DNA from 3 places in the Mesorhizobium sp. B1-1-8 genome. Region 1 is predicted to be linked to each of the others. Evidence: predicted binding sites of a transcription regulator. Region 1 holds the regulator's gene; each other region holds the start of a gene.
What was found. Region 1 encodes PhoB, which activates phosphate uptake and scavenging genes when phosphate is short. Its sites were predicted from a motif close to TGTCATNNANCTGTCAT; they were not measured.
Positions count from the first base shown of each region.

Region 2: the regulator PhoB is predicted to act here: its motif matches at 1,925-1,941, upstream of phnC (phosphonate ABC transporter ATP-binding protein).
Region 3: the regulator PhoB is predicted to act here: its motif matches at 3,170-3,186, upstream of phnF (phosphonate metabolism transcriptional regulator PhnF).

Region 1 covers NZ_CP083956.1:1,306,868-1,317,043, reverse strand. Annotated here, with positions in the region: gene FJ974_RS06495 (sensor histidine kinase) at 1-468, shown strand, start outside; gene FJ974_RS06490 (YMGG-like glycine zipper-containing protein) at 664-909, shown strand; gene FJ974_RS06485 (CHASE domain-containing protein) at 1,001-2,626, opposite strand; gene FJ974_RS06480 (ATP-binding cassette domain-containing protein) at 2,754-3,551, opposite strand; gene FJ974_RS06475 (sugar ABC transporter permease) at 3,566-4,882, opposite strand; gene xylF (D-xylose ABC transporter substrate-binding protein) at 5,025-6,065, opposite strand; gene FJ974_RS06465 (ROK family protein) at 6,388-7,632, shown strand; gene phoB (phosphate regulon transcriptional regulator PhoB) at 7,633-8,322, opposite strand; gene phoU (phosphate signaling complex protein PhoU) at 8,342-9,049, opposite strand; gene pstB (phosphate ABC transporter ATP-binding protein PstB) at 9,071-9,874, opposite strand; gene pstA (phosphate ABC transporter permease PstA) at 9,871-10,176, opposite strand, start outside.
Region 2 covers NZ_CP083956.1:1,569,628-1,579,803, reverse strand. Annotated here, with positions in the region: gene FJ974_RS07785 (DapH/DapD/GlmU-related protein) at 1-527, shown strand, start outside; gene FJ974_RS07780 (hypothetical protein) at 511-1,062, shown strand; gene FJ974_RS07775 (DUF1868 domain-containing protein) at 1,136-1,846, shown strand; gene phnC (phosphonate ABC transporter ATP-binding protein) at 2,024-2,878, shown strand; gene phnD (phosphonate ABC transporter substrate-binding protein) at 3,022-3,930, shown strand; gene phnE (phosphonate ABC transporter, permease protein PhnE) at 3,991-4,944, shown strand; gene phnE (phosphonate ABC transporter, permease protein PhnE) at 5,010-6,377, shown strand; gene FJ974_RS07750 (sugar phosphate isomerase/epimerase family protein) at 6,669-7,520, opposite strand; gene FJ974_RS07745 (Gfo/Idh/MocA family protein) at 7,725-8,912, opposite strand; gene FJ974_RS07740 (sugar phosphate isomerase/epimerase family protein) at 9,066-10,121, opposite strand.
Region 3 covers NZ_CP083956.1:1,581,380-1,591,555, forward strand. Annotated here, with positions in the region: gene FJ974_RS07800 (alpha-D-ribose 1-methylphosphonate 5-phosphate C-P-lyase PhnJ) at 1-912, opposite strand; gene phnK (phosphonate C-P lyase system protein PhnK) at 1-4, opposite strand, end outside; gene FJ974_RS07805 (carbon-phosphorus lyase complex subunit PhnI) at 909-2,021, opposite strand; gene phnH (phosphonate C-P lyase system protein PhnH) at 2,023-2,634, opposite strand; gene phnG (phosphonate C-P lyase system protein PhnG) at 2,634-3,095, opposite strand; gene phnF (phosphonate metabolism transcriptional regulator PhnF) at 3,234-3,980, shown strand; gene FJ974_RS07825 (zinc-binding alcohol dehydrogenase family protein) at 4,282-5,298, opposite strand; gene FJ974_RS07830 (ABC transporter permease) at 5,369-6,334, opposite strand; gene FJ974_RS07835 (sugar ABC transporter ATP-binding protein) at 6,331-7,884, opposite strand; gene FJ974_RS07840 (ABC transporter substrate-binding protein) at 7,961-8,956, opposite strand; gene FJ974_RS07845 (UxaA family hydrolase) at 9,276-10,176, opposite strand, start outside.

The sequences.
Region 1 (10,176 bases):
CTTCAGTCTCTCGCCTCGTCACAGGATCTGGTGACATCCTCCAACTGGCGGGGAGCAGCGCTGCACGAACTCGTATCCGGCCAGGTCGGCCGCTACAGCGCCGACCCCAAGCGGAGCCTGCGTTTCGAAGGCGAAAACCCCTACCTCAATCCCAACGCCGCCCTGCATATCGGGCTGGCGGTGCATGAGCTCGCGGTGAATTCGGTAAGCTATGGCGCGCTGTCGCGGCCGGACGGCCATGTCGAGGTGCGCGCGAGACTGGAGACCGCCGCGGCCGAGGCGCCCGGCCTGTCGCTGACGTGGTCTGAGACAATCGGCGCCGGCCAGCGCAATAAAAAGCGCTTTGGCAGCGTCGCGCTTGAACGTGTCGTGCCGACGTCGCTCAACGGCACCGCCACGCTCGATATCAGAGCAAACCGTCTCGAATACCGTCTTATGGTGCCGCACGGCAATTTCGAGACGGACTGACGGCCATCGGCTAAACCATGTTTCCCGCTCGAGGCGTCGCTGCAGGTCTCCGGCGCGCTCGTCGCGTCGAACGGCGCGCGCCCCGAAAAAGACTATGTTCAGCAACAATAAGATCGGGGCAGGCAAAGCCCTTTTTTTCGTGCTAAATGACTGTCGGTACTGCCGAAAGCGAGGACAAAAGTGAGGAGCAATTCTATGCGGAAGATGATCATTGCCATGGTTGCCGTGGTCGCCGTCAGCGGCTGCACCAGCACGGAGAAGGACGTGAGCGTGGGCACCTTGGGCGGCGCGGCCATCGGTGGCATCGTGGGTGGCGGCAAGGGTGCGCTCATCGGCGCCGGCGCCGGCGCGCTTGGCGGCCTGCTCTATCGCCGTCTGGATAATGGTTATTGTCAGTATCGCAATCGTCACGGCCGGATTTACACGGCTCGCTGCAATTAAGCTGCGATCGATCGGCATCACTCCGGAGGCCGCTTGCCGGCCTCCGTTTTTTCCGCCGGATCTATGATCAGCCGCTGAAGGCGTCGGCCGCTCAGGCGGTCAGCGGGATGCGGATTTCCACCTTCAGACCATCGGCCTGATAGTCTCGTCTGATCGTGCCGCGCAGCTCGCGCGTGACGTTGAGGTCGATCAGCTTGGTGCCGAACCCGGTCTTGGCCGGTGCCTCCAGCTGTTTTTGCCCGGCCTCGCGCCAGTTGAATACCAGCGTCCGCTCCCGCCCGCGTCCCTCGACCGCCCAGTCGACCTTGAGCGCGCCAACGGAATTGCCGGCCTCGCCATATTTCAGCGCATTGGTGGCGAGTTCGTGAAAGGTCAGGCCGAGCGCCTGCGTCGTTGTCTCGTCGAGCAGCACTTGCGGCCCCGACAATATGCCTTCGGGAAAATCCTTGCCGAAAACCTGACCGAGCTCGATGCGCAGCAGGTCGCCGAGATCGGCTTTCTGCCAGCGCGAGCGCGTCAGCATGTCCTGCGAAGCGGCCATCGCCTGCAGCCGGGCCGAAAACGATGCGGAAAATTCCTTCACGTCGGTGGCCTGCGAGGCAGTCTGCCGCGCGATCGCCAGCACCCTTGTGATCGAATTCTTGATCCGGTGCTTCATCTCCTGCAGGATCAGGTCCTTTTCCAGCAGGCTCTTTTCGGTCGCTTCGTGCAGCAGCGACTTCGCGTCATAGGCACGCTCCTGATAGCGCGCCACCAGGGCAATGGCGCCGGCAAGCAGCAGGCCGAACAGCCCGAGCATCACCGGAATGGCGCGCGAGGAAGGCGGTGAAAACGCACTGGTCGGCCGGAACAGCACCGTCCAGGGCCGGCCGGCCACGACGATGTCGCGGCGCGCCACAAGCTTTGCGGCGAAGGGTTGCGCCGGCGGAGCCTGCGAGCGAAACAAGAGATTGCCGGCCTCCGGCTTGCCGTCATAGACCTCGACATTGACCGGCAGCAGCGGTGCGTGGCTGAGCGCGGTCTGGAACAGCTCGTTGGCGCGGAAGGCGGCGTAAAGAAAGCCGGCGGTCGACGAGCGGCTGGCATTGATGACGTCCGGCGCGGTTTCGACATTGAGCCGCACGAAGACCAGGAACCCCGGAAAGGTCTGCTTCGCGCCCATGGCCTGGCCGAGTTGGACAAGGCCGCTGGCATGCTGCTGGTCGTCGGCCATCGCTTTCTCGATCGCCGTTCGCCGAGCCGGCTCGCTGAACATGTCGAAGCCGATGAACGACTGGTTGGACGTATCGAGCGGCTCGAAAAGCACGATCGGCGTTCGCCATTGCTGCTCACTGGTGGCCGGATAGACCGGATGCGCCGAGCCGTGGTCGTGCAGGATGTCGCGCTCGACCGCCGCCTCGTCGCCGGTCTTGGCCAGTTTGAGAAAACCGATGCCGCGCAGGCCGGCAAAATTGTCGTCGATGTCGAGCGCCGTGAAGAAGGCGTTGAACTCGCCGCGCGTGATGTCGCCGTTGCGGGCATCGAACAGCGCCTTTGTCGAACGCAGCAGCGACAGATGCAGATCGATGCGGCTTTCGATGCGATTGAGCGCGTCGTCGGCGGTCCCCTCGAATTTGATGCGTGCCGCCTCCTGGGTGGCGAAATAGGCGAAGCCCGCCATCGTCAGGCTGATCAGCGCGACGGCGATGAAGGCGACGATCGGAAAGAGCTTTTTCAACGCAAGGAATGGCCCATGGATGATCACCTTTATGGGGAAGTCTCCGGGCCAATACAATGGCAAGACCAAGTCATCGTGGCGGCTGGCACATCGACAGGCACATCTGTTTGCCGGCTATCTTTCAGCCTCACGCCGCGATCTTCAGCGCTCCAGGACCCGGAATGGCGCCCGGTGGGCATTTGCCGAGAATGATCATGCCGAGCACCTCATCCTGGGTAACATCGGCGGTGCGCGCCGTGCCGACGACCTGGCCGTTCTTCATCACGCAGACCCGGTCCGCGAGATCGAACACGTCGTGGATGTCGTGGCTGATGAGGAAGATGCCGATGCCGTCTGACTTGAGCTGCCTGACCAGTTCGCCGACCTGGGCTGTCTCCTGCGGGCCGAGCGCCGCCGTCGGCTCGTCCATGATGAGGATGCGGGCGTTGAACAGGATGGCGCGGGCGATCGCCACCGACTGCCTCTGTCCGCCCGACAGCTTGATCACCGGCTCCTTGAAGCGCTGGAAGCGCGGGTTGAGCCGGCCCATCACCTTGCGCGCCTCGGCTTCCATGGCGACGTCGTCGAGCGTTCCCCAGCTGGTCATCAGCTCGCGGCCGAGGAAAAGATTGGCGGCGGCGTCGACATTGTCGGCCAATGCCAACGTCTGGTAGATGGTCTCGATGCCGTATTTCTTGGCATCGCGCGGATTGGAGATCGGGGCCTCCTCGCCATTGACGAAGATCTGGCCCGCATCGCGCTTGTAGGCGCCGGACAGGATCTTGATCAGCGTCGACTTGCCGGCGCCGTTGTGGCCGAGCAATGCCATCACTTCGCCGGGGAAAAGATCGACGGACGCGTCGTCGACGGCGCGGATGCCGCCGAAGGCGATCGAGATGTTGCGCATGTCGACCAGCGGGGTGCTCGTGGGAGCAGTCTTTTCCATGATCGCCTTTCCTCCTAGACCCGTTTGCGATAGACGGTATCGAGCCAAACGGCGACGACGAGCACGGCACCGACAACGATGCTCTGCAGCGGCGAATCGATGCCGAGCAGCACCATGCCGGACTGTAGCGACTGCATCAGCAGCGCGCCGAGCATGGCGCCCAACACCGTGCCGGAGCCGCCGGCGAGCGACGTGCCGCCGATGACCGCCGCCGCGATCACCAGCAACTCGTCCAGCGTGCCGAGTGCGTTGGTCGATGCATTGAGGCGGGCCGACGAGATCGCCGCGCTGATCGAGGCGAGCACGCCCATGATCATGAACACCTTCATTGTCACCCAGCGCGTGTTGATGCCGGCGAGGGAAGCAGCTTCCGGATTGCCGCCGATGGCGAAGACATAGCGCCCGAAGCGGGTGCGCTTGGTGATGAAGGTCATGACGATGCCGACCGCCACTGCCATCAGCACCGGTATGGCGATGCCATGCGCGATGAACAGCCCGCCTTCCGGAATCGCGATGCCGTGTTGCTCGGCGTATTGGCGCACGATGCCGACCGGCCAGGGATAGGAATTGGCGATCCAGACGGCGCCAAGGATGGCGGCGCAGGCGACCGCGCCCAGTAACATCTCCGCCCAGATCGGACGCAGCGGGAATTTGAACCGTTTGCGCTGCGAGCGGCCATTGAACAGCATGAAGGCCACCGCCGCACAGGCAACGACGCCAACAACCCAGCTGGCTGGGCCGCCGATCGAGCCACGCGGCCCGCCACCCATAAGCTGGAAGGTGGCGTCGAGCGGCGCAACGGTGCGGCCGCTGGTTATCAACCAGGCCATGCCGCGCCAGACCAGCAGGCCACCCAGCGTCACGATGAACGCCGGGACCTCCATATAGGCGATGATGAAACCCTGGAACGCGCCGATGACGAGGCCAAGCACGACGCCGACGGCCAGCGCTACAATCCAAAGCCAGGGATTACCGAGCTGGAAGCCGATCACTCGAACGAGGAATTCTGCCTGTGCCACACCCATGATCATGCCGACCACGCCTTCGACGGACCCGACCGAAAGGTCGATGTTGCGCATGACGATGACTAACACCATGCCGGTCGCCATGATCGCGACCGAGGAGGTTTGCACCGACAGGTTCCACAGATTGCGCGGCGTCAGGAAGAGGCCTCCCGACAAGATGTGTATGCCGATCCAGATGACCAGCAGCGCGCCGATCATGCCGAGCATGCGCGTGTCGATCTCGGTCGCCTTCAGGAACCGGGCCACCGCGCCGAGTTCGGAAGCACGTGCGGTGTCGGCCTGCTGGGTGGACGTCGTATCGGTCATGGTTTCCTCCCAGCGGCTTGCCGTCTGACGCGGATGCCGGACCACAGCCTAGAAGCTATCGGCCGTACGCAGAAATACAATTTTTTGAGAAAACGCCGCGGTTTTCAGGCCGCGGCGTCGAGATCGATCGGGATTAACCGACTTAGTTGCAGACGGCGACGCTGCCGGCGGCAACGCCCGCGCAGACCTCGTCCTTCTTGATCCAGCCGGCGTCGATGACGACGTTGAGGTTGTCCTTGGTGATGGCGACCGGGGTCAGGAACAGCGACTTGACGGTGTTGCCGCCGGGCGTCGTGAAGTCCTTGGCGCCGGCGATGTCGGCCATCTTCTTGCCGTCGGCGAGCTGCGAGGCGATCTCGGCGGCGTTCTTGCCGAGCTCGCGCGCATCCTTCCACACCGACACGGTCTGGGTGCCGAGCGCGATGCGGTTCAGCGCCGCGTGGTCGCCGTCCTGGCCCGACACCGGCACCGTGCCGGCAAGACCCTGTGCCGTCAGCGCCGCGACAACGCCGCCGGCGGTGCCGTCATTGGCCGCCACCACCGCGTCGACCTTGTTGTCGTTGGCGGTCAGGAACTGCTCCATGTTCTTCTGCGCATTGGCCGGCAGCCAGCCGTCGGTATAGGCCTCGCCGACATTCTTGATCTTGCCGCTGTCCATTGCCGCCTTCAGCACTTCCATCGAGCCCGCGAACAGGAAATCGGCGTTCGGATCGGCGCCCGAGCCCTTGATGAAGACGTAGTTGCCTTCCGGCTTGACCTTGAACACCTCGCGGGCCTGCATGCGTCCGACTTCCTTGTTGTCGAAGGTCAGGTAGAACACATCCTTGTTTTCGATCAGGCGATCATAGCCGACCACCGGGATGCCCTCGTCGAGCGCCTTCTGCACCGCCGGGCCGATTGCCGAGGCATCCTGTGCCAGGATGATCAGCGCATTGGCGCCCTGCGAGATCAGGCTTTCGACGTCGGTCAGCTGCTTGCCCGGATTGGACTGCGCGTCGGCGGAAATATACTTGTCGCCGGCGGCCTCGATGGCCGCCTTCATCGCCGCTTCATCCGTCTTCCAGCGCTCTTCCTGGAAGTTCGACCACGAAACGCCGATCACCTTGTCCTTCGCCTCGGCGACCGACGCCAACGTCAGCGACATGGCAACACCCGCCAGTATGGCGGCTGCGAATTTCTTCATGATATTCCTCCCTGCGCCCTGTGCGGCGCGACCAGACTGGCCCGTAGGCCGGCACAGAGGCTTTTTTCGAGCCTCAAAAAAAATACTGACCCGGGGCAATAGCCCTGTCAACTGCGATTCTGATGGTTTCTGATCGGCTCGAAACTTTTTTCGAGTGCCGCAATAAATAATGACAGCTCTACTGGCTTCTGCCACTATCCTGGAGCAAAAACAAAAAACTACTGCGGTTCGGCGGTTTTCCAACAAAACTGAACCGCTGGCGCATCGCCGACGGCCCATGCATCATCACAAGGCCGCGATGACCGGGAGGAAATGCGAAGCCATGTCGGTCGGAATCCGCCACGACGATCTGCGCCGGCGCAACCGCGGCATGGTGATTTCGGCCGTGCGCCGGGTCGGCCAGCCGTCGCGGACGGAGATCGCCGCCACCACGGGGCTGAGCCACTCGACCATTTCGGCAATCTCCGCCGACCTGATCCAGGAAGGCATTCTTGCCGAGAGCAAGTCCAGCGAGACCGCTTCGCTGAAGCGCGGGCGGCCTCAGGTCGGCCTTGCCCTCAATCCGGAAGCCGCCGCGGTAGTGACCGTGGTGCTGTCGCTGAATTTCCTCTCGGTCGCCGTCATCGACTATACGGGCCAGGTCGTCGCCGAGGAGCAGCGGCGCCTCGACACGCTGACGATATCGCGCGACGCGTTGATCGGCGAATGCGTTGGCATAGTCCGGCGCCGGCTGGAGGACCCGGACCTCGACATCGGCAGCGTCGCCCGCATCGCAATGGGCATCCAGGGCATCACCGATTCCCATGCCCGCGCCATGCTGTGGTCGCCGATCACGCCACTGACCGACATCCCTTTTGCCGACATTCTGGAGAAGGAATTCGGCATTCCGGCCACCATGGAGAATGACTGCAACATGATGGCGGTGGCGCTGCAATGGCGCGATCCCGACCGCTACCGCGACAATTTCATCGCCATCCTGTTGTCGCACGGCATCGGCATGGGCCTGGTGCTGAAGGGCGAGCTTTTCACCGGCACGCATTCCTCGGGCGGCGAGTTCGGCCATATGATCCATCGGCCGGGCGGCGCGCTCTGCCGCTGCGGGCGGCGCGGCTGCGTCGAGGCCTATGCCGGCAACTACGCCATCTGGCGCAGCGCCATGAAGATGAGCGAGGACGCCGAACCGGTCGATGTCGGCGATGCCGACATGCGGGCGCTCGCAGCAAAGGCGAGGCTGCAGGACGGCCCGGAGCGCGAGGCCTATCGGCGGGCGGGCGAGGCGCTGGGCTTCGGCCTCGGCAGCCTGTTCGCGCTGATCGATCCCGCACCTGTCGCCATGGTCGGCGTCAGCGCGGCCGCCTTCGATCTGATCGAGCCGGCGCTGCGCGAGGCGATCGCCCAGACCGCGGGCGGCCAGCACTCGACATCGATCTCCTTCGACACCGAGCCGAACGAACTGCCGCTGATCCGCGAAGGCTGCGCCATGCGTGCGCTGAGCTTCGTCGACCAGGAGATTTTTGCGCCGGGCGTGCAGGCGCGAACTGGCACGGCAGGCAAGAACGTGGCCTGATCAATCCTCGCGGATCGCGTAACCCGCCCCGCGGATGGTGCGGATCACGTCCGGCATGCGGCCGTTGTTGACCGCCTTGCGCAGGCGCCCGACATGCACGTCCACCGTGCGCTCGTCGATATAGATCGTCTCGCCCCAGACATTGTCGAGCAACTGGCTGCGCGAGAACACCCGGCCGGGATGCCGCATCATGAACTCGAGCAGCCGGAACTCGGTCGGCCCGAGCCGGATCTCGCTCTTCTTGCGGTAGACGCGGTGCGACTCGCGGTCGAGCACGATATCGCCCACCTTGAGCACGCTGGACAGCACTTCCGGCTTGGCGCGGCGCAGCAGCGCCTTGATCCGCGCCATGAATTCCGGCGTCGAGAACGGCTTGACCAGATAGTCGTCGGCGCCGGTCGAGAGGCCGCGCACCCGGTCGCTTTCTTCACCCCGCGCGGTCAGCATGATGATCGGCAGCCGCTCGGTCTCGGGACGCATCCTGAGGCGGCGGCAAAGCTCGATGCCGGAAACCGCCGGCACCATCCAGTCGAGCACCAAAAGGTCGGGCACGTTCTCCTGCAGGCGGATCTCGGCTTCGTCGCCTCGTGTCACCACCTCGACCTGATAGCCTTCGGATTCGAGGTTGTAGCGGAGCAGCACGCCCAGCGGCTCCTCGTCCTCCACCACCATGATGCGCGGCGCGATCATCGGCAGGTTACCCTTGTTGTCAGGTGGCCGGTGTCGACATCGCGGTCTCGTCCTGCTTCGGACGGTTCGCGGGCAATTGCGTGCCGGTCAACACATAATAGGCGTTCTCGGCGATGTTGGTGACATGGTCGCCGATGCGCTCCAGGTTCTTGGCGCAAAACAGAAGATGCGTGCAAGCCGTGATGTTGCGCGGATCCTCCATCATGTAGGTCAGGAGTTCACGGAACACGGACGTGTATTTGACGTCGATGCGTTCGTCGGCATTGCGCAGCGTGGCGAGTGCCGTGGCGTCGCCCGCCGTATATTCCTGGATGACGGCCTGGACCTGGATCAGCACCATCTGCGCCATCGAGTCGATCGAATGCGAAAGATCGCGGGGTGCTGCGCTGATGCCGACCGAGCCGACGCGCTTGGCGATGTTCTTGGCCAGGTCGCCGATGCGCTCGAGGTCGCCGGCCATGCGGATCGAGCCGACCACGTGGCGCAGATCGTCTGCCATCGGCTGCCGCTTGGCGATGAGCGTGATGGCACGGTCGTCGAGTTCACGCTGGCGCGCGTCCATGATGGCGTCGTCGGAGACGACGCGCTGTGCGAGCGCGTTGTCGGAATTGAGCAGGGCCTTGGTCGAGGCGCCGACCATGGACGCGGCAAGATCGCCCATGTCACGGATGAGCCGGCTGATCTGCCCGAGATCCTCGTCGAAGGAAGCGACAGTATGTTCGGCCATGATTTATGTCCTCGTGTGAACTCAGCCGAAGCGGCCGGTGATGTAGTCCTGCGTGCGCTTCTCGCGAGGCGAGGTGAAGATCTTCTCCGTCCGGTCGAACTCGACCAGTTCGCCAAGATACATGAACGCCGTCTGCCGCGACACGCGCGCCGCCTGCTGCATGTTGTGGGTGACGATGACGATCGTGTAGTCGGCCTGCAACTCGTCGATCAGTTCCTCGATCTTGGCGGTCGACAGCGGATCGAGCGCCGAGGCCGGCTCGTCGAGCAGGATGACCTCGGGCTTCACCGCCACGGTGCGGGCGATGCAGAGGCGCTGCTGCTGGCCGCCCGAGAGGCTGAGGCCGCTGGCGTTGAGCTTGTCCTTGACCTCGGTCCAAAGCGCTGCGCGTTTCAGCGCCTGCTCGACGCGGCCGTCCATTTCGGCCTTGCTGATCTTCTCATAGAGCCTGACGCCGAAGGCGATGTTCTCGTAGATCGACATCGGGAACGGCGTCGGCTTCTGGAACACCATGCCGATCTTGGTCCTGAGCAGGTTGAGGTCCTGCGAGCGGTCGAGGATGTTTTTGCCGTCGAGCAGTACCTGGCCGTCGGCGGTCTGCTTCGGGTAGAGCTCGTAGATGCGGTTGAAGACGCGCAGCAGCGTCGACTTTCCGCAGCCCGACGGGCCGATGAAGGCGGTGACGCTGCGCTCCGGCAAGGACAGGCTGATGTCCTTCAGCGCCTTTGACTGGCCGTAATAGAAGTTGAGGTTCTTGACCTCGATCTTGGCTTTCTCGACGGTCGTGTCGGCTACGTTCAAATCGGTGGACAACATCGGTTTCATCTGTCCTCTCTGCGTCCGGTAAGGCTGCGGGCGAAGATGCTCAGCCCAAGAACCGTAAGGGTGATTATGAGTGCGCCGGTCCACGCCAGTTGCTGCCATTCTTCATAGGGGCTGAGAGCGAACTGGAAGATGGTCACCGGCAGGCTGGCCATTGGCGCGTTGAGGTTGCTCGACCAGAACTGGTTGTTGAGCGCCGTGAAGAGCAGCGGCGCCGTCTCGCCGGAGATGCGGGCGATCGCCAGCAATATGCCGGTGACGATGCCGGAAAGTGCGGCGCGATAGGCAACCGAACGGATGACGAC
Region 2 (10,176 bases), 260 kb from region 1:
GCGTCTCGGAAAGCGAGCTTGGCGACTACTCCTACATGATGCAGGACTGTGCCGTCTGGTGCGCGACTATTCGAAAGTTCTCCAACATTGCCGCAAGCGTGCGGATCAACGCCACCAACCACCCGACCTGGCGGCCGACGCTTCACCACTTCACCTATCGCGCTTCGGATTATTGGGACGACGCCGAGCACGAGAGCGAATTCTTCGCCCAGCGCCGCGCCAAGCGCGTCACCATCGGTCATGACACCTGGCTCGGTCACGGTTCGACCATCCTGCCCGGCGTCACCGTCGGCGACGGCGCGGCGGTCGGCGCCGGCGCGGTCGTGTCGAAGGATGTCGCGCCCTACACCATCGCCGCCGGCGTGCCGGCAAAGCCGATCCGTGAGCGCTTCGACCGCCGCACCGCCGAACGCTACCAGGCGCTCGCCTGGTGGGATTGGGACCATGCCCGGCTGCGAGCGGCACTGGACGATTTCCGCGAGCTGTCGGCGGAGGCGTTCCTGGAGAAGCATGGCGGCAGAAGATAGGCGCCCCGCTCTCATCCGCCTGGGTAAGAGCAATGGCGCCGCATCTGCATTTTGCCTACTATCGACTGCATTTTCGTCGCGTTTGAAAGCTCTGGAGGCCGGAATGCTGAAACGATGGATTGGCTTTTGCCTGTTTGGGCTGGCGACTTTTCTGCCTCGGCATGCTCTCGCTGAGCAGCCAAAGAGCGACCCTCGCGGCGCCGTCCTTTGCGCCTGGATGATTTATACCGAGGTCGAAGCGATCGGAGAGACCTGCTCTCCCGAGCAAGACCGTGACTACCTTGTCTTTCTTCAGTCTCAGATCGACCGCATCAAGGCGTTTATCGTGCGGAATTCTGGCACCACGCCAGCGGCACTGGAAGACCAGCAGCGTCGAGTCCGGGCGATAGCTGCAAAGCGCCACGGCGCCTCGTGCCAGGGTGACGGTATCAAGCTCTACAATTCAATAAGGTCAGTCGATCGAAGGCAGTTCGTTGCCGAGATGGATAAGCTCCTTGAAGTCGATCGCGAGCCTTTGGCGAATCCCTGCCTTTGATGCCTGCTCGCTACAGTTTCACATCCTTGACACAGGACTCGGACAGGAGGGCGATCTCCCCAAGGAGATTGCCATGCTCGACACAGTTAGATCTTCGCTCGCAGGATATTTCGAAGGCGCCAACCCGACGCCTCCGGTCCATCTCGGCACCCGCTACGACACATCGGGCAACTTCCTCCTCGAACCGGGCAACACCGTCGTTTGCCATTTGATCGAAGGCTCTCCTTCGCAAGCTGCCATCATCGAAGTGCGTGAGCGCATGCTGGCCATGCCGGATGCCGACCGGCTCGTTTTCACGCCGATCTCCAGCCTGCACATGACGCTGTTCCAGGGCATCATCGAATACCGCCGCCGCCTTCCCTACTGGCCTGCCGACGTGGCGCTCGACACCGGCATCGATGACATGACCCGGCTCTACCTCGAGCGCCTGCAGGGCTTCGAGGATCGCGGCGCCTTCAAGATCAAGGTGGTCGAAGTGGTGCCGACCGGCCTGACGGTTGCCGGCGCCTCAGAAGAAGACCGGCGCGTTCTTCGGGCCTGGCGCGACGCGCTCTCGGTGCCATTTGGCTACCGCCACCCGGACCACGACACTTACGTCTTCCACATAACCTTCGCCTACCAGATCCGCCGCCTCGCCGATGAGCGGGTTTCCGCCTGGCAGGAGCTGTTCGACAACTGCCTGACACTCCTGGATCGTCAGGCGCCGGTGATCGAGCTCAGGCCTCCGGCCTTCTGCAGTTTCAGGGACATGAAGCATTTCGAGGAATTGCTGGTCCTGGCGTGATGCGTGTTGCCCAAAGCGCGTTCGCTTGAAATCGGTTTTGCGCGATGCGCTTTGGCTCAAGCCAACCAGCCTGTGGGCTGTAACAAAACTGACATCATTCCGACACCCCAGCTTCATCGGCCTGCGATAGCGAAGGTTAACAGACCTTCAAACTGTGACGGACTGGAGTGTTGCCCCATGTCAGTTTCTTCAGCCACGCTGGAAATCCGAGGCGTCACCCGACGATTTGGTAAGAACACCGCCGTCAGCGACATCAACATCTCGATTCCGCAAGGTCAGATGGTCGGCATCATCGGCCGTTCGGGCGCCGGCAAGTCGACCCTTCTGCGTATGATCAACCGCCTCATCGATCCCAGCCAGGGGTCGATTTTTTTTGACGGCGCCGAGGTTTCCCGCCTGCAGGGTTCGCCGCTGCGGCGCTGGCAGCGCGACTGCGCCATGATCTTCCAGCAGTTCAACCTTGTGCCGCGCCTCGACGTGCTGACCAATGTTCTGCTCGGCCGCCTCAACCACCGCTCGACATTTTCCAACCTGCTCGGCCTGTTCTCGCGGGTAGAATGCGCCGAAGCAGTGGCCGCTCTCGAGCGCCTCGATATTGCGCGCACCGCCTTGCAGCCGGCCGGCACGCTTTCCGGCGGCCAGCAGCAGCGTGTGGCGATCGCGCGCGCCATGATGCAGGAACCGAAGGTACTGCTGGCCGACGAGCCGATCGCCTCGCTCGACCCGCTCAACGCCAAGGTGGTTATGGACTCGCTGCGCGACATCAATCTGCGCGAAGGCATCACCGTCGTCACCAATTTGCACACGCTGGACACGGCGCGCGCCTATTGCAACCGCATCATCGGCATGGCCGCCGGCAAGGTCGTCTTCGACGGCGGGCCGGAAGATCTCGATCGCGATGCCGTGCGCATGGTCTACGGCGCCGACGCCGGCGGCGCCGAGATCTCCGAGGCCATCACCTCGACCAGCGTCAACGTCAAGTCAAAGATCACCGCATCCGCCGGACCGCTCGAACCAGCCTTTCCCGGCTGAATGTGTTCGTGGACCCGGCCGACTGGATTCCGGGCACATCATGAACACCGAAAAGAGCAACCCGGATCGCCTGCCAGCGTCAAAGGCTAAACTTGAAATTTCGAACGCCGGCGCGAAGCCGGAACACAAGGAGAGAGATCAAAATGTTCAGGACAATGGTTTTTGGCGCCGTTTCGTTGCTGGCCATGGCAGCCAGCGCCGCTCATTCGGCAGACATGAAGGAGTTCCGCGTCGGCATCCTCGGCGGTGAGAACGAGGCCGACCGTCTGCGCAACTACCAGTGCCTCGCCGACCACTTGAAGGCCGAATTCGGCTTCGAGAAGGTGTCGCTGTTCCCGGCCGCCGACTATGACGGCGTCATCCAGGGCCTGCTCGGCGGCACGCTCGATTTCGCCGAGCTTGGCGCTTCCGGCTATGCCAGCGTCTACCTCAAGGATCCGAAAGCTGTCACCCCGATCCTCACCACCAAGCAGACCGACGGCTCCACCGGCTATTATTCGATCGGCCTGGCGCTGAAGACCTCCGGCATCACCGACATCAAGTCGGCCAAGGGCAAGAAGCTCGGCTATGCCGATCCGGATTCGACCTCGGGCTATCTGATCCCGCTGACCCAGATTCCGAAGGACACCGGCGCCTCAAACGAAACCTACTTCGCCTCCACCCAGTTCAACGGCGGCCACGAGAACAACGTGCTGGCCGTGCGCGACGGCAAGGTCGACGTGGCGGTGGACGATTCCTCCGGCATCGGCGACTTCAAGAACGGCTACACCTCCGGCACCTTCCACAAGGAAGTCGCCAAGGGCGCCGTCGACCCGAACGACTTCGTCGAGGTCTGGCGCTCGGGCCTGATCCCGAACGGCCCGCTGGTCGTCCGCACCGCGCTCGGCGCCGATATGACCGCCAAGCTCACCGACTTCTTCACCCAGTTGCCGACCAAGGACAAGGCCTGCTTCGAAGGCGTGGAGGGCGGCGACTTCACCGGCTACGTCCCGGTCAAGCCGGACTTCTACAGCGTCATCGTCGAAGCCCGCAAAGCCGCGATCGGCGGCTGACGGCAAGATCAGAAAGGGCGGCGGCTTCCTCCAGCGCCGCCCTTTTTGCATGTCCCGATCATGACATCAGCGACATTCCATTCCGACGCCACCCGCCAGCAGGCCGATGCCTGGCGGCGCCAGACCTCGCTGCGCCGCTTCTACACGGCGCTCGGCGTTGGCCTGCTGCTTCTCGCCATGTTCTCCAGCATGTGGTTTGCCGACGAAGCCAATGCCGGGCATTTCTTCGAGCGGCTGCCGCATATCCTCGATTTCCTGAGCTGGCTGATCCCGAAGGACTGGAATGACGTCTGGCGGGCGCTGTTCGATATCGCTTCGCCGCATGACAAAGGCACACAGGAGTTCAACTTCCCGCTCGGCCGTGTCTATGTCTGGGGCGGGTTCTATATCCCCGAATATTTCGAGCTGATGCTGACCACGGTCAACACGGCGCTGGTCGCGACTTTCATCGGCTTCGTCTTTGCCATTCCTTTCTCTTTCATCGCGGCGCGCAACCTGACGCCGAGCCCAATTCTGCGCCTGGTCGTCAAACGCTTCATGGAATTGCTACGCGCTTTCCCCGAGATCGTCATCGCCGGCCTGTTCGCGGCCATCGTCTCGGTCGGCCCGGTGGCCGCCATCATCGCCATCGGCCTGCATTCGATCGGCGCGCTGGGCAAGCTGTTTTACGAGATCAACGAGAACGTCGACATGCGCCCCGAGGAGGGGCTGAGGGCTGTCGGCGCCAACTGGTTCGAGCGGGTGCGTTTTGCCGATCTGCCGCAGGTGCTGCCCAATTTCATCTCCTACACGCTGCTGAGGGTCGAGATCAACGTGCGCGCCTCGACCATCATCGGCGCCGTCGGCGGCGGCGGCATCGGCGAGGAGCTGAAGCTTTCCATCTCGCGCGGCTTCGGCGCCAAGACGCTGGCCCTGGTGCTGCTGCTGTTCACCACGATCTTCATCGTCGACCAGTTCTCCGCCTGGCTGCGCCGCAAGCTGGTCGGCGAACAGGCCTTCCTGATGGGCGCTTAGACCATGATCCCGAAAAGTGGAGCCCGGTTTTCGGAAAAGATCATGGTCAAAACAAAAGACCGACCATGACGAATTTGACCGCCGAAGAAATGCTGTCGATCGAGGAGCGCTTCCCGCACGTGTTCCGGCGGCCGCTCTACCAGCGCTTCGGCACGCTGTTCCTGTTCGCCGGCACCGTGCTTTATCTGATCTATGCCGCATGGTTCTTCAGCCTGCCGCAGGTGCTGCGTGAGTCCCACTGGGAACGCCTGCCGCTCTTCCTGTCGCAATGGATCAGCTACGATCTGCAGCCGGAATTCCGGCTCGATCAGCCGGAGATCACGCCGAAATATCCGCGCTTCTCAGCCCTTGGCGACAATCCCAATCCGGATTGGGTGATCAAGAATCCCGATGGGACGTATACCGTGCAGATCGACGGCCAGGCGAGGTCCGTCACCTTCGACAAGACCCAGGCGACGATTGTCGCTTACGGGCAGACAGTTCCCATTTCGCTGACCGGCGGCAAGCCTGTGGTGACGGGCCCGGTGCCGGACTGGGTTACCGTGCATGACGACGAGGTCGTCGCTAAAATGGGCTTTGTCGGCGAGGTGCGCGTCACCGCCGACCGGGTCAAGGTGCGCAAGCGCTTTCTCGGCTGGGCGAATTTCGTCTTCGACACGCGCTCGCCCTTCTTCGGCAAGTCGGCCGGCGAAGTGGTGTCGCTGATCGTCTCGGGACCCGAACTGCAGCCGGGCACGTCCAACCTGGCGCTTGCCGGAGACAACATCTGGAACAACGCCCAGTGGCAGCACGGCGATGTCTGGACGAAGCTGCTGCAGACCATCGTCATGGCATTCCTCGGCACGCTGCTTGGCGGCATCGTCGCTTTCCCGCTTGCCTTCTTCGCCGCCCGCAACCTCACGCCGAGCGGGGTGCTCGGCCAGGTCCTGAAACGCTTCTTCGATTTCATGCGCTCGGTCGACATGCTGATCTGGGCGCTGTTCTTCACCCGCGCCTTCGGCCCCGGCCCGCTGGCGGGCAGCGCCGCCATCTTCTTCACCGAGATCGGCACGCTCGGCAAAACCTATTCCGAGGCGCTGGAGAACATCGACGACAAGCCGCGCGAAGGCGTGCTTTCGACAGGTGCGAACGGCCTTCTGGTGCAGCGCTACGGCGTGATGCCGGAGGTGGTGCCGATCTTCATCAGCCAGACACTCTACCAGTGGGAATCGAACACCCGCGGCGCGACCATCATCGGCGCCGTCGGCGCCGGCGGCATCGGCCTGAAGCTGTGGGAAGCCATGCGCACCAATTCCAATTGGGCCAACGTCTTCTACATGGTGCTGCTGACGCTGGCCGTCGTCTTCATCTTCGACAACATTTCCAACTTCCTGCGCCGCCGGTTGAGCCGCACGATCCACGACTACAACAGGCTGCAGGCTCAGCAGGGGTAACCTTGTGAACCATAAGCGCGGGCATCGTACAGTGCCGAGCCAAGGGTCGACCCCCACTCCGTCGAGCTGCGCTCGACACCTCTCCCCCGATCGACGGGGTAGAGGAAAGGCGCCAGGCTGTCCGAGCCGCGCCTGTCCTCGAAGGCGAGGCTTTTCCTCCCCCGGCGCCACCAGGCTTCTTTCCTCTCCCTCCGGAGGGGGGAGAGGTGGCTCGGCGAAGCCGAGACGGAGTGGGGGAACCACCTGGCTACCGTCGCGAACGAAAATAGAAATGGCCAGGGCGAAGAGCCCCTACGCCGCCTTCTTCCACCCATCCCTGATATGCCTATACCCCTCGCGATAGACAGATTCCGGGCTCTCCGCGAAATCCCTCCACACCTTGGTCGCCGCCGCCAGATCCTTCAGCGAACGGCCGAAGGATTCGATGGTCAGCCAGTCGTCATAGCCGCTCTTGCGGATGGCGGCGAACGTCTCCTTCCAGGGAATGTTGCCGCGTCCCGGCACGCCGCGGTCGTTCTCCGAAATATGGATATGGACGATGTTGTTGCGGTTGCGCGTATAGGCGCCGATCGGGTCGGCCTCCTCGATATTGGCGTGGAACGTGTCGTACATCGCCTTGATGTGCGGCCGGTCGATCGCTTCGATATGCTCCGACAGGTCGTCCATTGTGTTCACCAGATAGCATTCGAAGCGGTTGAGCGCTTCCAGCCCGATGGTGACGCCCTTGTTGCCCGCATGATCGCCGATGGCGCGCTGCGAAGCCACGGAGCGCTTCTTCTCGGCCGTCGTCGGCCCGCTGCCGGAAAAGGCGCCGAGCGTCGAATGCAGCGGGCCGCTAAGCGTATTCGCACCAAGGGCTGCGCTGCAGTCGATCGCCCATTTCATGTAGTCGACGCCAGCCCTGCGTGTCGCCGCATCCGCCGAGATCAGGTTCATCGCCGGATCGCCCATGGCCGAGACCGCGGTCCGCTCCAGCCCGATGCGATCGAGCATCTCGCCGAGTTTTCTGTAATCATCGGGCTTACCGACGAAAACCGGTATCTCGACGCCGTCGAAGCCGGTCGCCTTGATGTCCCTCAGCAGCGCTTCGTGCTTTTTCGACACGCTGGTCGTCCATAAAAACATGCACATGCCGATTTTCATCGACATCCCTCCCCCAGCTTGGCGGCCAACCACTTGCGCCCGGGCCACACTCCCCCTCATCCGGCCGCTTCGCGGCCACCTTCTCCCGTTGGGGAGAAGAGCTTGGCGCCGGCGCCTGCCACCTCCTCTCCCCCTGGGGAGAGGTCGGATTGCCCCGAATTGCCCTTGCAATTCGGCTGGCAATCCGGGTGAGGGGGCGCCGCCCTAAAGCTTCGTCCACGCCCCATTCTTCTTCGACGACTTCACACAGGCTTCGATGAAGGCCATGCCTTCGACGCCATCTTCGATCGTCGGGAAAACGACGTCCTTGCCCGGCTTGCCGCCCTTCTTGCGTGCTGCCCGGATCGCTCGCGCCGCCTCCTGATAGATGTTGGCAAAACCTTCGAGGTAGCCTTCGGGATGCCCCGATGGAACGCGGCTGACACGGGCGGAGACCGGCATAGCGCCGGCGCCGGCGCGGGTCAGAAGCTGCTTCGGCTGGCCGAACGGCGTATACCAGAGATAATTCGGGTCGGCCTGCACCCATTCCAGCCCGCCCTTGGAACCGTAGATGCGCAGCTTCAGCCCGTTCTCATGGCCGGGCGCCACCTGGCTCGCCCAGATCATGCCCTTGGCCGGATGGCCCTTGCCGGCCGGCTTGAAGCGCAGCATCACGTTGACATTGTCGTCGAGCTGACGCCCCGGTACGAAGGCGTCGAGATCGGCCGACAGTGAATCGAGCTCCAGTCCCGAGACGAAGCGCGCCAGATTGTAGGCATGCGTGCCGATGTCGCCGAGCGCCCCGCCGGCGCCGGCCTGCTTGGGATCGGAACGCCACGACGCCTGCTTTTGGCCGGTGGCGGCAAGATCCTCGGTCAGCCAGTCCTGCGGGTATTCGGATTGCACGATGCGGATGTCGCCGAGCATGCCCTTGGCCACCATTTCGCGCGCCTGCCGCACCATCGGATAGGCGGTATAATTGTGGGTGAGCACGAACACCTTGCCGGTCTTTTCGACCAGCGCCGCCAGCTTCTTCGCCTCGGCCAGCGAGGTCGCCAGCGGCTTGTCGCAGATGACATGGATGCCGGCTTCGAGGAAGGCCTTGGCCGCCGGCACATGCACGTTGTTGGGGGTGACGATCGCCACCGCCTCGATGCCGTCGGGACGCTTGGCCTCGGCCTTGGCCATCTCGGCATAGGAGCCATAGCTGCGCTCGGGGTCGAGCCCGAGTTCCTCGGCCGAGGCCTTGGCGCGCGCCGGGTCCGACGACAGCGCGCCGGCGACCAGCACGAAGTCATTGTCCATGCGCGCCGCGATGCGGTGCACCGCACCGATGAAGGCGCCCTGCCCGCCGCCAACCATGCCATAGCGGATCGGGCCGCCTCCCGTTTCCGACTTCGATGCGCCGACCATTTCTTTGTCTCCCTCGTTGGTTCACCTCCCCCTTGAGGGGAGGTCGATCCGCGCGGCGGATCGGGTGGGGTCGTCCGGCGTGGAGCTCGGCATGAAGCGCCCCCTCCCGGCCCTTCGGGCCACCCTCCCCTCAAGGGGGAGGGAAGGCAAGCGTCATATCCCCATCATCGCCCGCAGCAGCTTCTTGTCAGTCGTGCCGGCGGCGAAATCATCGAAAGCCTTCTCGGTCACCCGGATGATGTGGTGCTGGATGAAAGGCGCGCCTTCGGCCGCGCCGTCCTCGGGATGCTTCAGGCAGCATTCCCATTCCAGCACCGCCCAGGAATCGTAATTGTACTGGGTGAGCTTGGAGAAAATGCCGCTGAAATCCACCTGCCCGTCGCCCAGCGAACGAAAGCGCCCGGCCCGGTTGACCCAGCCCTGATAGCCGGAATAGACGCCTTGCCGCCCGGTCGGGTTGAACTCGGCATCCTTGACGTGAAATGCCTTGATCCGCTCGTGATAGATGTCGATGAATTCGAGATAGTCGAGCTGCTGCAGCAGGAAGTGCGATGGGTCGTAATTGATATTGCAGCGCTTATGGCCGCCGACCGCGTCGAGGAACATTTCGAAGGTGGCGCCGTCGAACACGTCCTCGGAAGGGTGGATTTCGTAACCGACATCGACGCCATTGTCCTCATAGACATCGAGAATCGGCTTCCAGCGCTTGCCGAGTTCGTCGAAGGCTCCCTCGATCAATCCGGCCGGACGCTGCGGGAAGGGATAAAGATAAGGGAAAGCCAGCGAGCCGGTGAACGAGACCGAGGCGTTCAGCCCGAGATTGCGCGATGCCGTGGCGCCGAACTTCATCTGTTCGACGGCCCATTCCTGCCGCGCCTTGGGATTGTTATGCACCGATGGCGGCGCGAAGCCATCCATCTGCGCGTCATAGGCGGGATGCACCGCCACCAGTTGCCCCTGCAGATGCGTTGACAGTTCGGTGATCTCGACGCCCGCGTCGGCGCAGACGCCTTTCACCTCGTCGCAATAGGCTTTCGACGAGGCCGCCTTCTGGAGATCGAACAGGCGCGCGTCCCAGGTCGGGATCTGCACACCCTTGTAGCCGAGCCCGGCGGCCCATTTGGTGATCGAAGCCAGCGAATTGAACGGTGCGGCGTCGCCCGCGAACTGCGCCAGAAACAGGCCGGGGCCCTTCATCGTCGTCGGCATCGGCATCCTCCCTCTCGTGTTTTCGTGACCAAGCATAGCGCCGATTGAAGTGAGG
Region 3 (10,176 bases), 270 kb from region 1:
TCATTGCGCCGGCTCCTTAGTTTCCAATGCAAGATGGGCTTCTGGCGCGAGGTGGCCGCGATAGCCTTCGGCGCGCCGTTTCTCGCAATGGTCGGTGTCGGAGCAGACGAACATGTGGCCGCCATGGTCGTCGAGGATGACCTCGTCGAGATAGACGTTTTCCGCCCCACACAGCGCGCAAGGCTGGTCGAAAGTCTGCACTTCGAAGGGATGGTCCTCGAAATCGAGGCTCACCACATCGGTGAAGGGCGGCACCGCATAGATGCGCTTTTCGCGGCCCGCGCCGAAGAGCTGCAAGGCCGGCGAGCGGTGCATCTTCGGATTGTCGAATTTAGGCGTCGGCGAGGGGTCCATGACATAGCGACCCTCGACCTTGACCGGATAGGCGTAGGTGGTGGCGATGCGACCGTGCCTGGCGATGTCCTCATAGAGCTTGACATGCATGAGGCCGTATTCCTCCAGCGCATGCATCTTGCGCGTCTCGGTCTCGCGCGGCTCGAGGAAGCGTAGCGGCTCGGGGATCGGCACCTGGAAGACCAGCACCTGACCGGGGTTGAGTGGGTGCTCCGGAATCCGGTGGCGGGTCTGGATGATCGTCGCTTTCACCGTTTCCGTGGTCACGGCGACATTGGCGACCTTCTTGAAGAAGGCGCGGATCGAGACGGCGTTGGTGGTGTCGTCGGCGCCCTGGTCGATGACCTTGAGCACGTCATCCGGCCCGATGATCGAGGCGGTGACCTGCACGCCGCCGGTGCCCCAGCCATAGGGCATCGGCATCTCGCGCGAAGCGAAGGGCACCTGGTAGCCGGGAATGGCGATGCCCTTCAGGATGGCGCGGCGGATCATCCGCTTGGTCTGCTCGTCGAGATAGGCGAAGTTGTAGGTGGCGATCTCTGTCGGTTGCGCGCTCATTCAGCGGCCTCCCTCTTTTCTTCAGCCTTGCCGGGATTTTCCCGCGCGTCATGCTCGGCGCGCATACGGCGCACCAGGTCGAGCTCGGCCTGGAAGTCGACGTAGTGCGGCAGCTTCAGATGCTCGACGAAGCCGGTCGCCTGGACATTGTCGGAATGCGAGATGACGAATTCCTCGTCCTGCGCCGCGGCGACGACGTCCTCGCCGAGCTCGCCGGCGCGCAGCGCCCGGTCGCACAGCGCCATGGCCATCGCCTTGCGCTCGCTCTGGCCGAAGACCAGGCCATAGCCGCGGGTGAATTGCGGCGGCGCCTTGGCCGAGCCCTTGAACTGGTTGACCATCTGGCATTCGGTGACGCGGATGGAACCGAGCGGCACGGCGAACGGCAGTTCCGGCACATCGAGCTCCAGCTCGACCTCGCCGATGCGGACCTCGCCGACGAAGGGATGATTGCGGGCATAGCCGCGCTGCGTCGAATAGCCGAGCGCCAGCAGAAACCCTTCGTCGCCGCGCGACAGCGCCTGTAGGCGGATGTCGCGCGCCATCGGGAATTGCAGCGGTTCGCGCGTGATATCGCCGGGCACATGGTCCTGCGGCATGTCGCCGTCGGCCTCGATCAGGCCTTCATGGGCAAGAATCGAGGAGACGCGCGGCATGGCTTCGGCATCGCCCTCGCGCTGCACGGGCGCATCGACATCGGCGCCGGCGGCAAGTTCCGGATCGAGCAGGCGATGCGTGTAATCGAAGGTGGGCCCAAGCACCTGTCCGCCTGGCAGGTCCTTGTAAGTCGCCGACACCCGCCGCTCGGCCTGCATGGCGCCGGTGTCGACCGGCCTTGTGTAGCCGAAGCGCGGCAGCGTGGTGCGATAGGCGCGCACGAGAAAGATCGCCTCGATCATGTCGCCGCGCGCCTGGACGACGGCGAGCGCCGCCAGTTCGCGATCATAGAGCGAGCCTTCGCTCATCACCCGGTCGACGCCAAGCGCCAGCTGCTCGACGATCTGGTCGAGCCGCAGCGCCGGCACCGAGCGGTCGCCGCGGCGGCGATCGGCAAGCAGGCGATGGGCGTTGGCGATCGCGGCTTCGCCGCCTTTTACCGCGACATACATGTCAGGCCTCCATCGTCTTGATGCGGGTGGTGCGCGGCAGGCAGGCGAGGCTGCCGGGGGCGGCCAGGATGATGTCGACGCCGCGTGGAAAACGTTTGTTGTTCTGCTTCCACTGCTCGACGAAATGGCGTGGCATGCCGGTTGGCGCGATCATTGCCGCCTTTTCGATGCCAGGCCCCTCGAGCAGCAGCGACGGACCCGTGGCGAGATCGCCGACCAGGAGGATCAGCGTCGTCGAGCGGTCGGGATATTCCTGCGTGCCTTGCGAAAAGCCGTCCAGCGCCGCCATTTCCGCCGGGTTGGCTATCAAGGCGAAATGCGCATCGGCCGGCGTGTTGGCCAGGGGCGCGCCGGTGTGGAAGCCGAGCCAGGATTTGACCGCGCCTTCCGCCTGCAGCGGCGGATCGAGCCAGAGCGGCGTGTCGTTGTCGCAGAGCGCCAGCGCTATGGCGCCGGCGGTCGCCGACAGCGGCGCCGGCGGTTGCGACAGCTGCGGCAGGGCCTCGATGCTGCCCGGCCTGGCCATCGCATCCATGACGGCGCGGAACACGGTTTGCGCGTTGAAGACCGGATCGGCGAAGCCGCCTTCGATCGATTGCGTGGCGATATCCATCAGTCCTCTCCGCGCACCATGGTGAAGAAATCCACTTTCGTGGCCGCCGTCTCGACGCGCCGCTTTTCGCGTGCCGCATCCAGCGCCGTGCGCAAGGGCGCCACCAGCTTTGTCTCGACCGTCTGGCGATGGGCCGGATCCTGCCAGAGCGCGTCGGCAATCGCGGCGAGCTTCGCCTTCGCCTTGTCGCGGCCGAGCGCATAGGAATGGCCGACCTGGCCGGAGGGCAGCCGCACCGTGGCGCGGGTGACGGTTGCCTCGCCGACATTGAAAGGCGCGCCGCCGCCGCCGATCCGGCCGCGCACCGTCACCAGTCCGGTTTCGGGGCCGCGCAGCAATTCCGCCTCCGAGGGCAGGCCGGCATCGTTCCATAGCCGTGCAATGTCATCGGTCGCCGCATGTGCCAGCGTCGCCATCGCCGCCTTGCGCTCGGCCTGCTCGCGCGCTTCCTGTCCTCGCATGGCTGTCTTCCTCGTTAATTTGTCTATTGATATAGACAACTATACAAATTATACTCATCACGTAACGAGAGTCCATGACGGGTGCATGACAAAAGGGGAAAAAATGACTTGGGGCGAAAAGATGCCTGGGGGCAAAGAATGACCGGACTGGCGAGCAGCATCGAAAGGCGCAGCGGCGTGTCGCTGTGGCGGCAGATCGCCGACAAGATACTGCAGGCAATTGCGACCGGCGATTTCGCCGAGAATGCCGCGCTGCCGCCTGAAGTCGTGCTGGCCGAGCGCTATGGCGTCAACCGCCACACGGTGCGCAGCGCGATCGCCGCCCTTGTGCAGGAAGGCGTGCTGAGGGCCGAGCAGGGGCGCGGCACCTTCGTGCTGTCACGCAGGCGCCTGTCCTACCCGATCGGCGCCCGCACGCGGTTTTCGACTGGGCTGCAAGGGCAGACGAGCGAACGGCATATCGCTCTGCTGTCGTCATCCACCGAGCCGGCCAGCCGGCGCGTCGCCGAAGCGCTCGGGCTTGCCAGCGGATCGGCCGTGATCCGCCTGGAGACGCGCGGCGAAGCAGACGGGCATCCGGTGTCGCGCGCAACGGCCTGGTACGATGCCGGGCGCTTCACCGGCATAGACGCCGCCATGGCGGAGACCGGATCGGTCACCGCCGCGCTCAAGCGCTTCGGCATCAACGATTATCTGCGGCAATCGACGGTGCTTTCGGCACGTCATGCCGATGCCGACGACCTTGCGGCACTTGATCTGCAGCCCGGCGCCATCGTGCTGGTCACCGTCGCTGTCAATGTCACGCTCGACGGCCGGCCGATTCAGTTTTCCGAGTCGCGGTTCCCGGCGGAGCGGGTGGAGCTGAAGCTGTCGGCGAACGATTAGTCTTCGACATTGTCATTCAGAGCGATAACCCTGAGGTCGTCATCCTCGGGCGGAGCGACGCGAAGCGGAGCGCAGACCCGAGGATCCATTCCGTTACCTTGATCGTAAAGTGCGGCGGAGCAGAATTCTGGATCGTTGCAACGCCTCGATGTCACGGAATGGATCCTCGGGTCTGCGCTGCGTCGCTACGCTCCTTGCTCCGCCCGTGGATGACGAAGGGATAGACGCTCGGCCAATCACCAGGACTGCGATTTGCCAGGGCAGACAACCATCCAGTTCGCAAGACCTCGACGCGGGCTTCCTACCCGACTTCGATAACAGCCTTGATCAGCCCCGACTTCTCATACGCCCATCTGGCGAGGTCGCGTGGCGTTTCGGCAAGTGTCGTTCGATGCGTGACAAGCTTCTCCAGAGGCACGGCGCCGTCGCGGATCGAGGCGGCGACATGGTTGAAATCGGCTCTGAGCGCGTTGCGGCTGCCGACAAGCGTCATCTCGCGCTTATGGAATTCGGGATCGGAGAAGCTGATATCGTCCTTGACGACGCTGACCAGCACCAGTGTGCCGCCATGCGCGACATGAGCGAAGGCCGATTGCACCGATTGCGTGTTGCCGGTGGCATCGAAGACAAGATCGAAGCCTTCGCCGCCGGTGGCTGACCGCACCAGTTCGGTCGCCGCTGCCTTCGAGCCGTCGAGCGTGGCAAAACCCAGCTTGTCTTCGGCAAAGCCAAGCCGCTCCGTGCTCATATCGAGCATGCTGACATCCAGTCCGGCGATGCGGGCAAACAGCGCCGTGCCAAGGCCGATCGGCCCGGCGCCGATGACCAGCGTGCGCGCGCCGGGCGTGCCGAGCGAACGCCGCACGGCATGGGCGCCGATGGCCAGGAATTCAACCGCCGCGGCATCGGCCAGCGACAGGCCGTTTGCCGGATAAAGGTTTTGCGCCGGCACCAGGATCTCGTCGCACATGGCGCCGTTGCGATGCACGCCTAGCACCTCGATTGTCATGCAGCAGTTCGGCTTGCCATGCCGGCAGGCTATGCATCGGCCGCAGGCAAGATAAGGATTGACGATGACCGGCTCGCCGACGGCCAGATCCACGCCGTCACCCTTTTCGGCGACGGTGCCGGAGACTTCGTGGCCCATGATGCGCGGATAGGCGAGGAACGGGTGCTTGCCTTCGAAGATGTGATAGTCGGTGCCGCAGATGCCGACATGGCTGACGGCGACCCGCGCCCAGCCGGGCGGCGGCGCGCCGGGCGCGGCGCGGTCTTCGAGGGCAAGGTCGCCGGGCGAGCGGCAGACGACGGCTTTCATACGCAATTCCAGTTTCAAAAGAGCGCCGGCCATCGGCTAAGCCGGGCCGGCGCGGAAGGTCAGGGAGCAGTCATTTGCCGCGCCGGCGCAGACCGTCGAAATAGACGATGACGATGATCAGCACACCGGTGATGATGCGCTGCCAGAAGGCGTTGACGTTCAAGAGATTGGCGCCGTTGTTGATAGTGGCGAGGATGAAGGCGCCGAGCAGCGGCCCGTGCACCGAACCGACCGCGCCGAACAGCGAGGTGCCGCCGATCACCGAGGAGGCGATCGCCTGCAATTCCCAGCCCTCGGCCTGGGTCGGATTGCCGATTCCGATGCGGGAGGCAAGCAGCACACCGACGAAGGCCGCGCATAGGCCCGACAGTGTGTAGGCCATGTAGATGGTGCGCTGGACATTGACGCCGGACAGGCGTGAGGCCTCGGCATTGGAGCCGACCGAGAACAGATAGCGGCCCCAGCGGCTGTGATGCAGGAAGATGTAGGCCGGGATGCCGACCAAGATTACCATCCAGAACAGATTGGGGACGCCGACGAAGGAGTTGCGCGAGAATTCCTGGAAGGCGTCGTTGTTGATCGAGATCGAATTGCCATTGGTTATCAGCAGGCCGATGCCGCGCAGCGAAGTCAGCGTTGCCAGCGTGATGATGAAGGGCGGCAGGCCCATCTTGACGATACCGAAGCCGTGGAACATGCCGATGGCGACGCCGACCAGAAGAGTTATCAGGATGGCGGCAAAGACCGGCACTCCGGCATTGATCAGCATCGCCGTGGTGACGGTGCAGAAGCCGACGACCGCGCCGACCGAAAGATCGATGCCGCCGGTGATGATGACAAAGGTCTGGCCGACCGCGAGGATAGCGATCATCGAGCCTTGGCGGAGGAGGTTTGAAATATTGTTGGCCGAGGCGAAGCTCTGCGTCGCCACGGACAGAATGACCCACAACAGAACCAGCAGCGCGAGCAGCGTCAGTCCGAACAGGGCGTTGTAATTGCGCTTGGTTTTTTCGGCGGGGATCGCCTCGGTGCTCATTTTTGTCCTCCCGTCTTTTCTTGTTTCTCGGCCAGTGCCTGACCCAGTATGTCCTCATGGCTGGCGGTGCGGAAACCATGCGTGGCGACCAGCTTGCCGCGCCGGAACACATGCAGCGTGTCGGCGAGTTCATAGACCTCGGGCAGATAGGACGAGATCAGGATGATGCCGGCGCCTTTGGACAACAATGTCGAGAACAAGCGGTAGATCTCGGCCTTGGTGCCGACATCGACGCCGACCGTCGGCTCGTCGAAGATGAACAGCTTGGCGCCATGCGCCAGCCACTTGCCGATGACAATCTTCTGCTGGTTGCCGCCCGACAGGCTGGAGGCCAGCGCGTTGCGCGTTGGCGTCTTGATGCGCAGGTCGGCGATCTGGCGGTCGGCCTCGGCCTTCTCCCTGGCGTTGGAGATCAGGAGATTGCTGGAGATGCGCTTATAGATCGGTAGGTTGAGGTTAAGGCCGACCGGCAAATTGAGGCAAAGACCCTGATCGCGGCGGCTTTCCGGCGCCAGCGCCATGCCGAGCCTGATCGCGTCATGCTCGGAATTGATCTGGACCTCCTTGCCTTGCCAGAGGATCTGGCCGGCCGATTTGCGATGGCGGCCGTAGAGCGTGGTGACGAATTCGCTGCGCCCGGCACCGATCAGGCCGTAAAGACCGACGATCTCGCCGGCGCGAACCGTCATCGAGACATTCTCAAAACCCTTGCCGGAGAGATTTCTCGCCTCGACGATCGCCGCGCCCGGCGTGAAGTGCTCCTTGTGGTAGATCTGTTCGATCGAGCGGTTGATCATCATCTTGACCAGCTCGGCGTCATTGGTCTCGGCGATGTTGCGGGTGCCGACCAGCGTGCCGTCGCGCAGCACCGAGACGCGATCGGCAAGCTCGAACACCTCCTCCATGCGGTGGCTGATATAGATGATGGTGACGCCTTCGCCCTTCAGCCGCCGGATCAGCGTGAACAGCTGGTCGGCTTCCTTGCGGGTGAGGTAGGCAGTGGGCTCGTCGAAGATCAGGAACTTGGTACCGCGCACGGTTGCGCGGGCGGCGGCGATCAGCTGCTGCTGGCCGATGGTGAGATCGCCCAGCATGACATGCGCCGGCAGGTCGAAGCCGAGGCCGTCGATGATCTTCTGCGCCTCCTTGACCATGGCGCGCTGCTGAAGAATGCCGAAGCGGGATTCCTCCTCGCCGAGGAACATGTTGGCGGCGACAGTGAGATGGCGGCAGAGCACCACTTCCTGGTGGACGGCGTTGATGCCGAGCGCCATTGCCTCATGCGGGGTGGCAAGCGCTGCCGGCTTGCCTTCCCAGAAGACTTCGCCGGAGGTGCGCGGCATGACGCCGGTCAGCAACTTGATCAGCGTCGACTTGCCGGCGCCGTTCTCGCCGACGATGGCGTGGATCTCGCCGGACTTGAAGGCAAGGTTCACGGGCTTCAGCGCGTGTGTGCCGGGATATTTTTTCTCGAGCCCTTTGAGTTCGAGGATCGTCCTGCCGGGCTCCAGCGTGGGGGCTGGATGCAATTCCTGCGCCGTCGACGTCATGACAATCCTCCCAGATTGGTCTCAACGGAATGTTTCCGGGGCGATGCCGCCCCGGAAACGCGTGGCATGACGCGCCTTATTTGAGCTTCGGGTTGAGCAGCGCGTCGATCTTCGGCTCTTTCATGTTGGCCTTGGTGACCAGGTTGGCGCCGGTGTCGACATTGGCCTCGACCTTCTCGCCCTTCGAGGCGGCCAAAGCGGTCTTGATGCCATCGTAACCCATCCGGTACGGATCCTGGACGACCAGACCCGAGATGATGCCGTCATTGAGGAACTTGATCAGCTTCTCATCGCTGTCGAAGCCGATCAGCGCGACCTTGCCGCCGAGATTGTTTTCGGCGACCGCCTGGCCGACGCCCTGCGCCATGATCAGGTTCGAGGCGAAGATGCCCTTGAGGTCCGGATTGGCGGTGATCAGATCGGTGGCGATGTTCAAGCCCGTGGTGGCCTGGCCATCGGCATATTTGTCGGCGACAAGCTCGAGGCCCGGATACTTGGCCTTGATCTGCTCGATGAAGCCTTGCTTGCGCTGCTCGAGCGAGCCGGCGCCGGGAAGCGCCGTGATCAGCGCGACCTTGCCTTCCACCTTGCCGCCATTGGCGGCGCCGATGGCGGCGGCGAGGCCGTCAGCGGCGACGCGGCCGCCCTGCACGTTGTCGGTGGTCAGGAACGACGTGAAGGCCTTGGAGTCGGCGCCGGAGTCGATGCCGATGACCTTGACCTTGCTGGCGGCCTCGTCGATCGGCTTGCCGAGCGCCTTGAACTCGGTCGGCGAGATGACGACGGCCGCCGGGTTGCTGGCGACGGCGTTTTCGAGGATCGAGATCTGGCCGTTGACGTCGGTTTCGGCCTGGGCGCCGAGCTCCGGCACGTTGACGCCGAGATCCTTGCCGGCCTTGCGGGCGCCGGCCAGAACGATCTGCCAATAGAAGGATGTGGTGTCCTTGACGATGATCGGAATGGTCACGTCGGCCGCCGAGGCGGGCGCGGAATGCATCGCGCCGGCGAGCATCGAAGCGGCGGCCAAAGCCAAGAAGCCGCGGCGGTTGAGAAGGCTGGTCACGAATTTCATTAGGTTCCTCCCTAAGTCGCCTGGTGAAGGTTGCGGAAGCTCCATCTGGATAGGCGCGGCCCAAACAGAACTTTATCAATAAAAAACAGATGCCGTTTTTTGATAGAGCATTGCCGTGACCGATGCAAGCGATGTCTGTTGTCCTGCGCGATGCGGGTCAGCGTCCGTTAGGCTCGTCCCTGGCAGTGCTCGGATGCTCCCGTTCCTCCTTGTCGACACGGAACAATAATTTCATATTTATGTCAACATGGAATATACATTCCATCGCATGTGAAGGCCGCCTCCTGGTCGGTGGCGCTTCCGCCGATACGGCCCGCGATTAAAGCGTCGCGCCCAGGTGCCAGGGCACGAATTCGTTGTCGCCGTAGCCAAAGTCCTCGCTCTTGGTCTTGCGGCCGGATGCCGTCTCGATGATCAGCTCGAAGATCTCGCGGCCCATGCCGGCGATGGTCTTCTCGCCAGAGGCGATCACGCCGCAATTGACGTCCATGTCCTCTTCCATCTGGTGGTACATGGTCGAGTTGGTGGCGACCTTGATCGACGGCGTCGGACGGCAGCCGAAGCAGGAGCCGCGGCCGGTGGTGAAGACGATCACATTGGCGCCGCCCGCCACCTGGCCGGTGGCAGAGACCGGGTCGTAGCCGGGCGTATCCATGAACACCAGGCCGTTGCCGGTGACCTTCTCGGCGTAGCCGAAGACCCCGTTGAGCGGCGTCTGGCCGCCCTTGGCGACCGCGCCCAGCGACTTCTCCAGGATGGTGGTCAGGCCGCCGCGCTTGTTGCCGGGCGAGGGGTTGTTGTCGATCGAGGCGCCATGCTTGGCGACATGCTCCTCCCACCATTTGACATAGCCGTCGAGCTTGGCGGCGATCTCGGGCGTCGCGGCGCGATAGGCCAGCAGATGCTCGGCGCCATAGATTTCGGTCGTCTCGGAAAGGATGCCGATGCCGCCGACTCCGGCCAGGATATCGACGGCAGCGCCCAGCGCCGGATTGGCGGTGATGCCGGACATACCGTCGGAACCGCCGCATTGCAGGCCGACGACGATCTCGCTGACGGGAATAGGCTCACGCTTCAGCTGGCCGACCTCCTCCGCGATCTCGGCCAACACGCCCATCGCCTTCTCGACCGATTTGCGCGAGCCGCCGGCCTCCTGGATGTTGAAATGGCGCTTGCCCGCGGCGGCGCCCTTCTGGCCGTAGAGGGTAAGCTGGTTGACC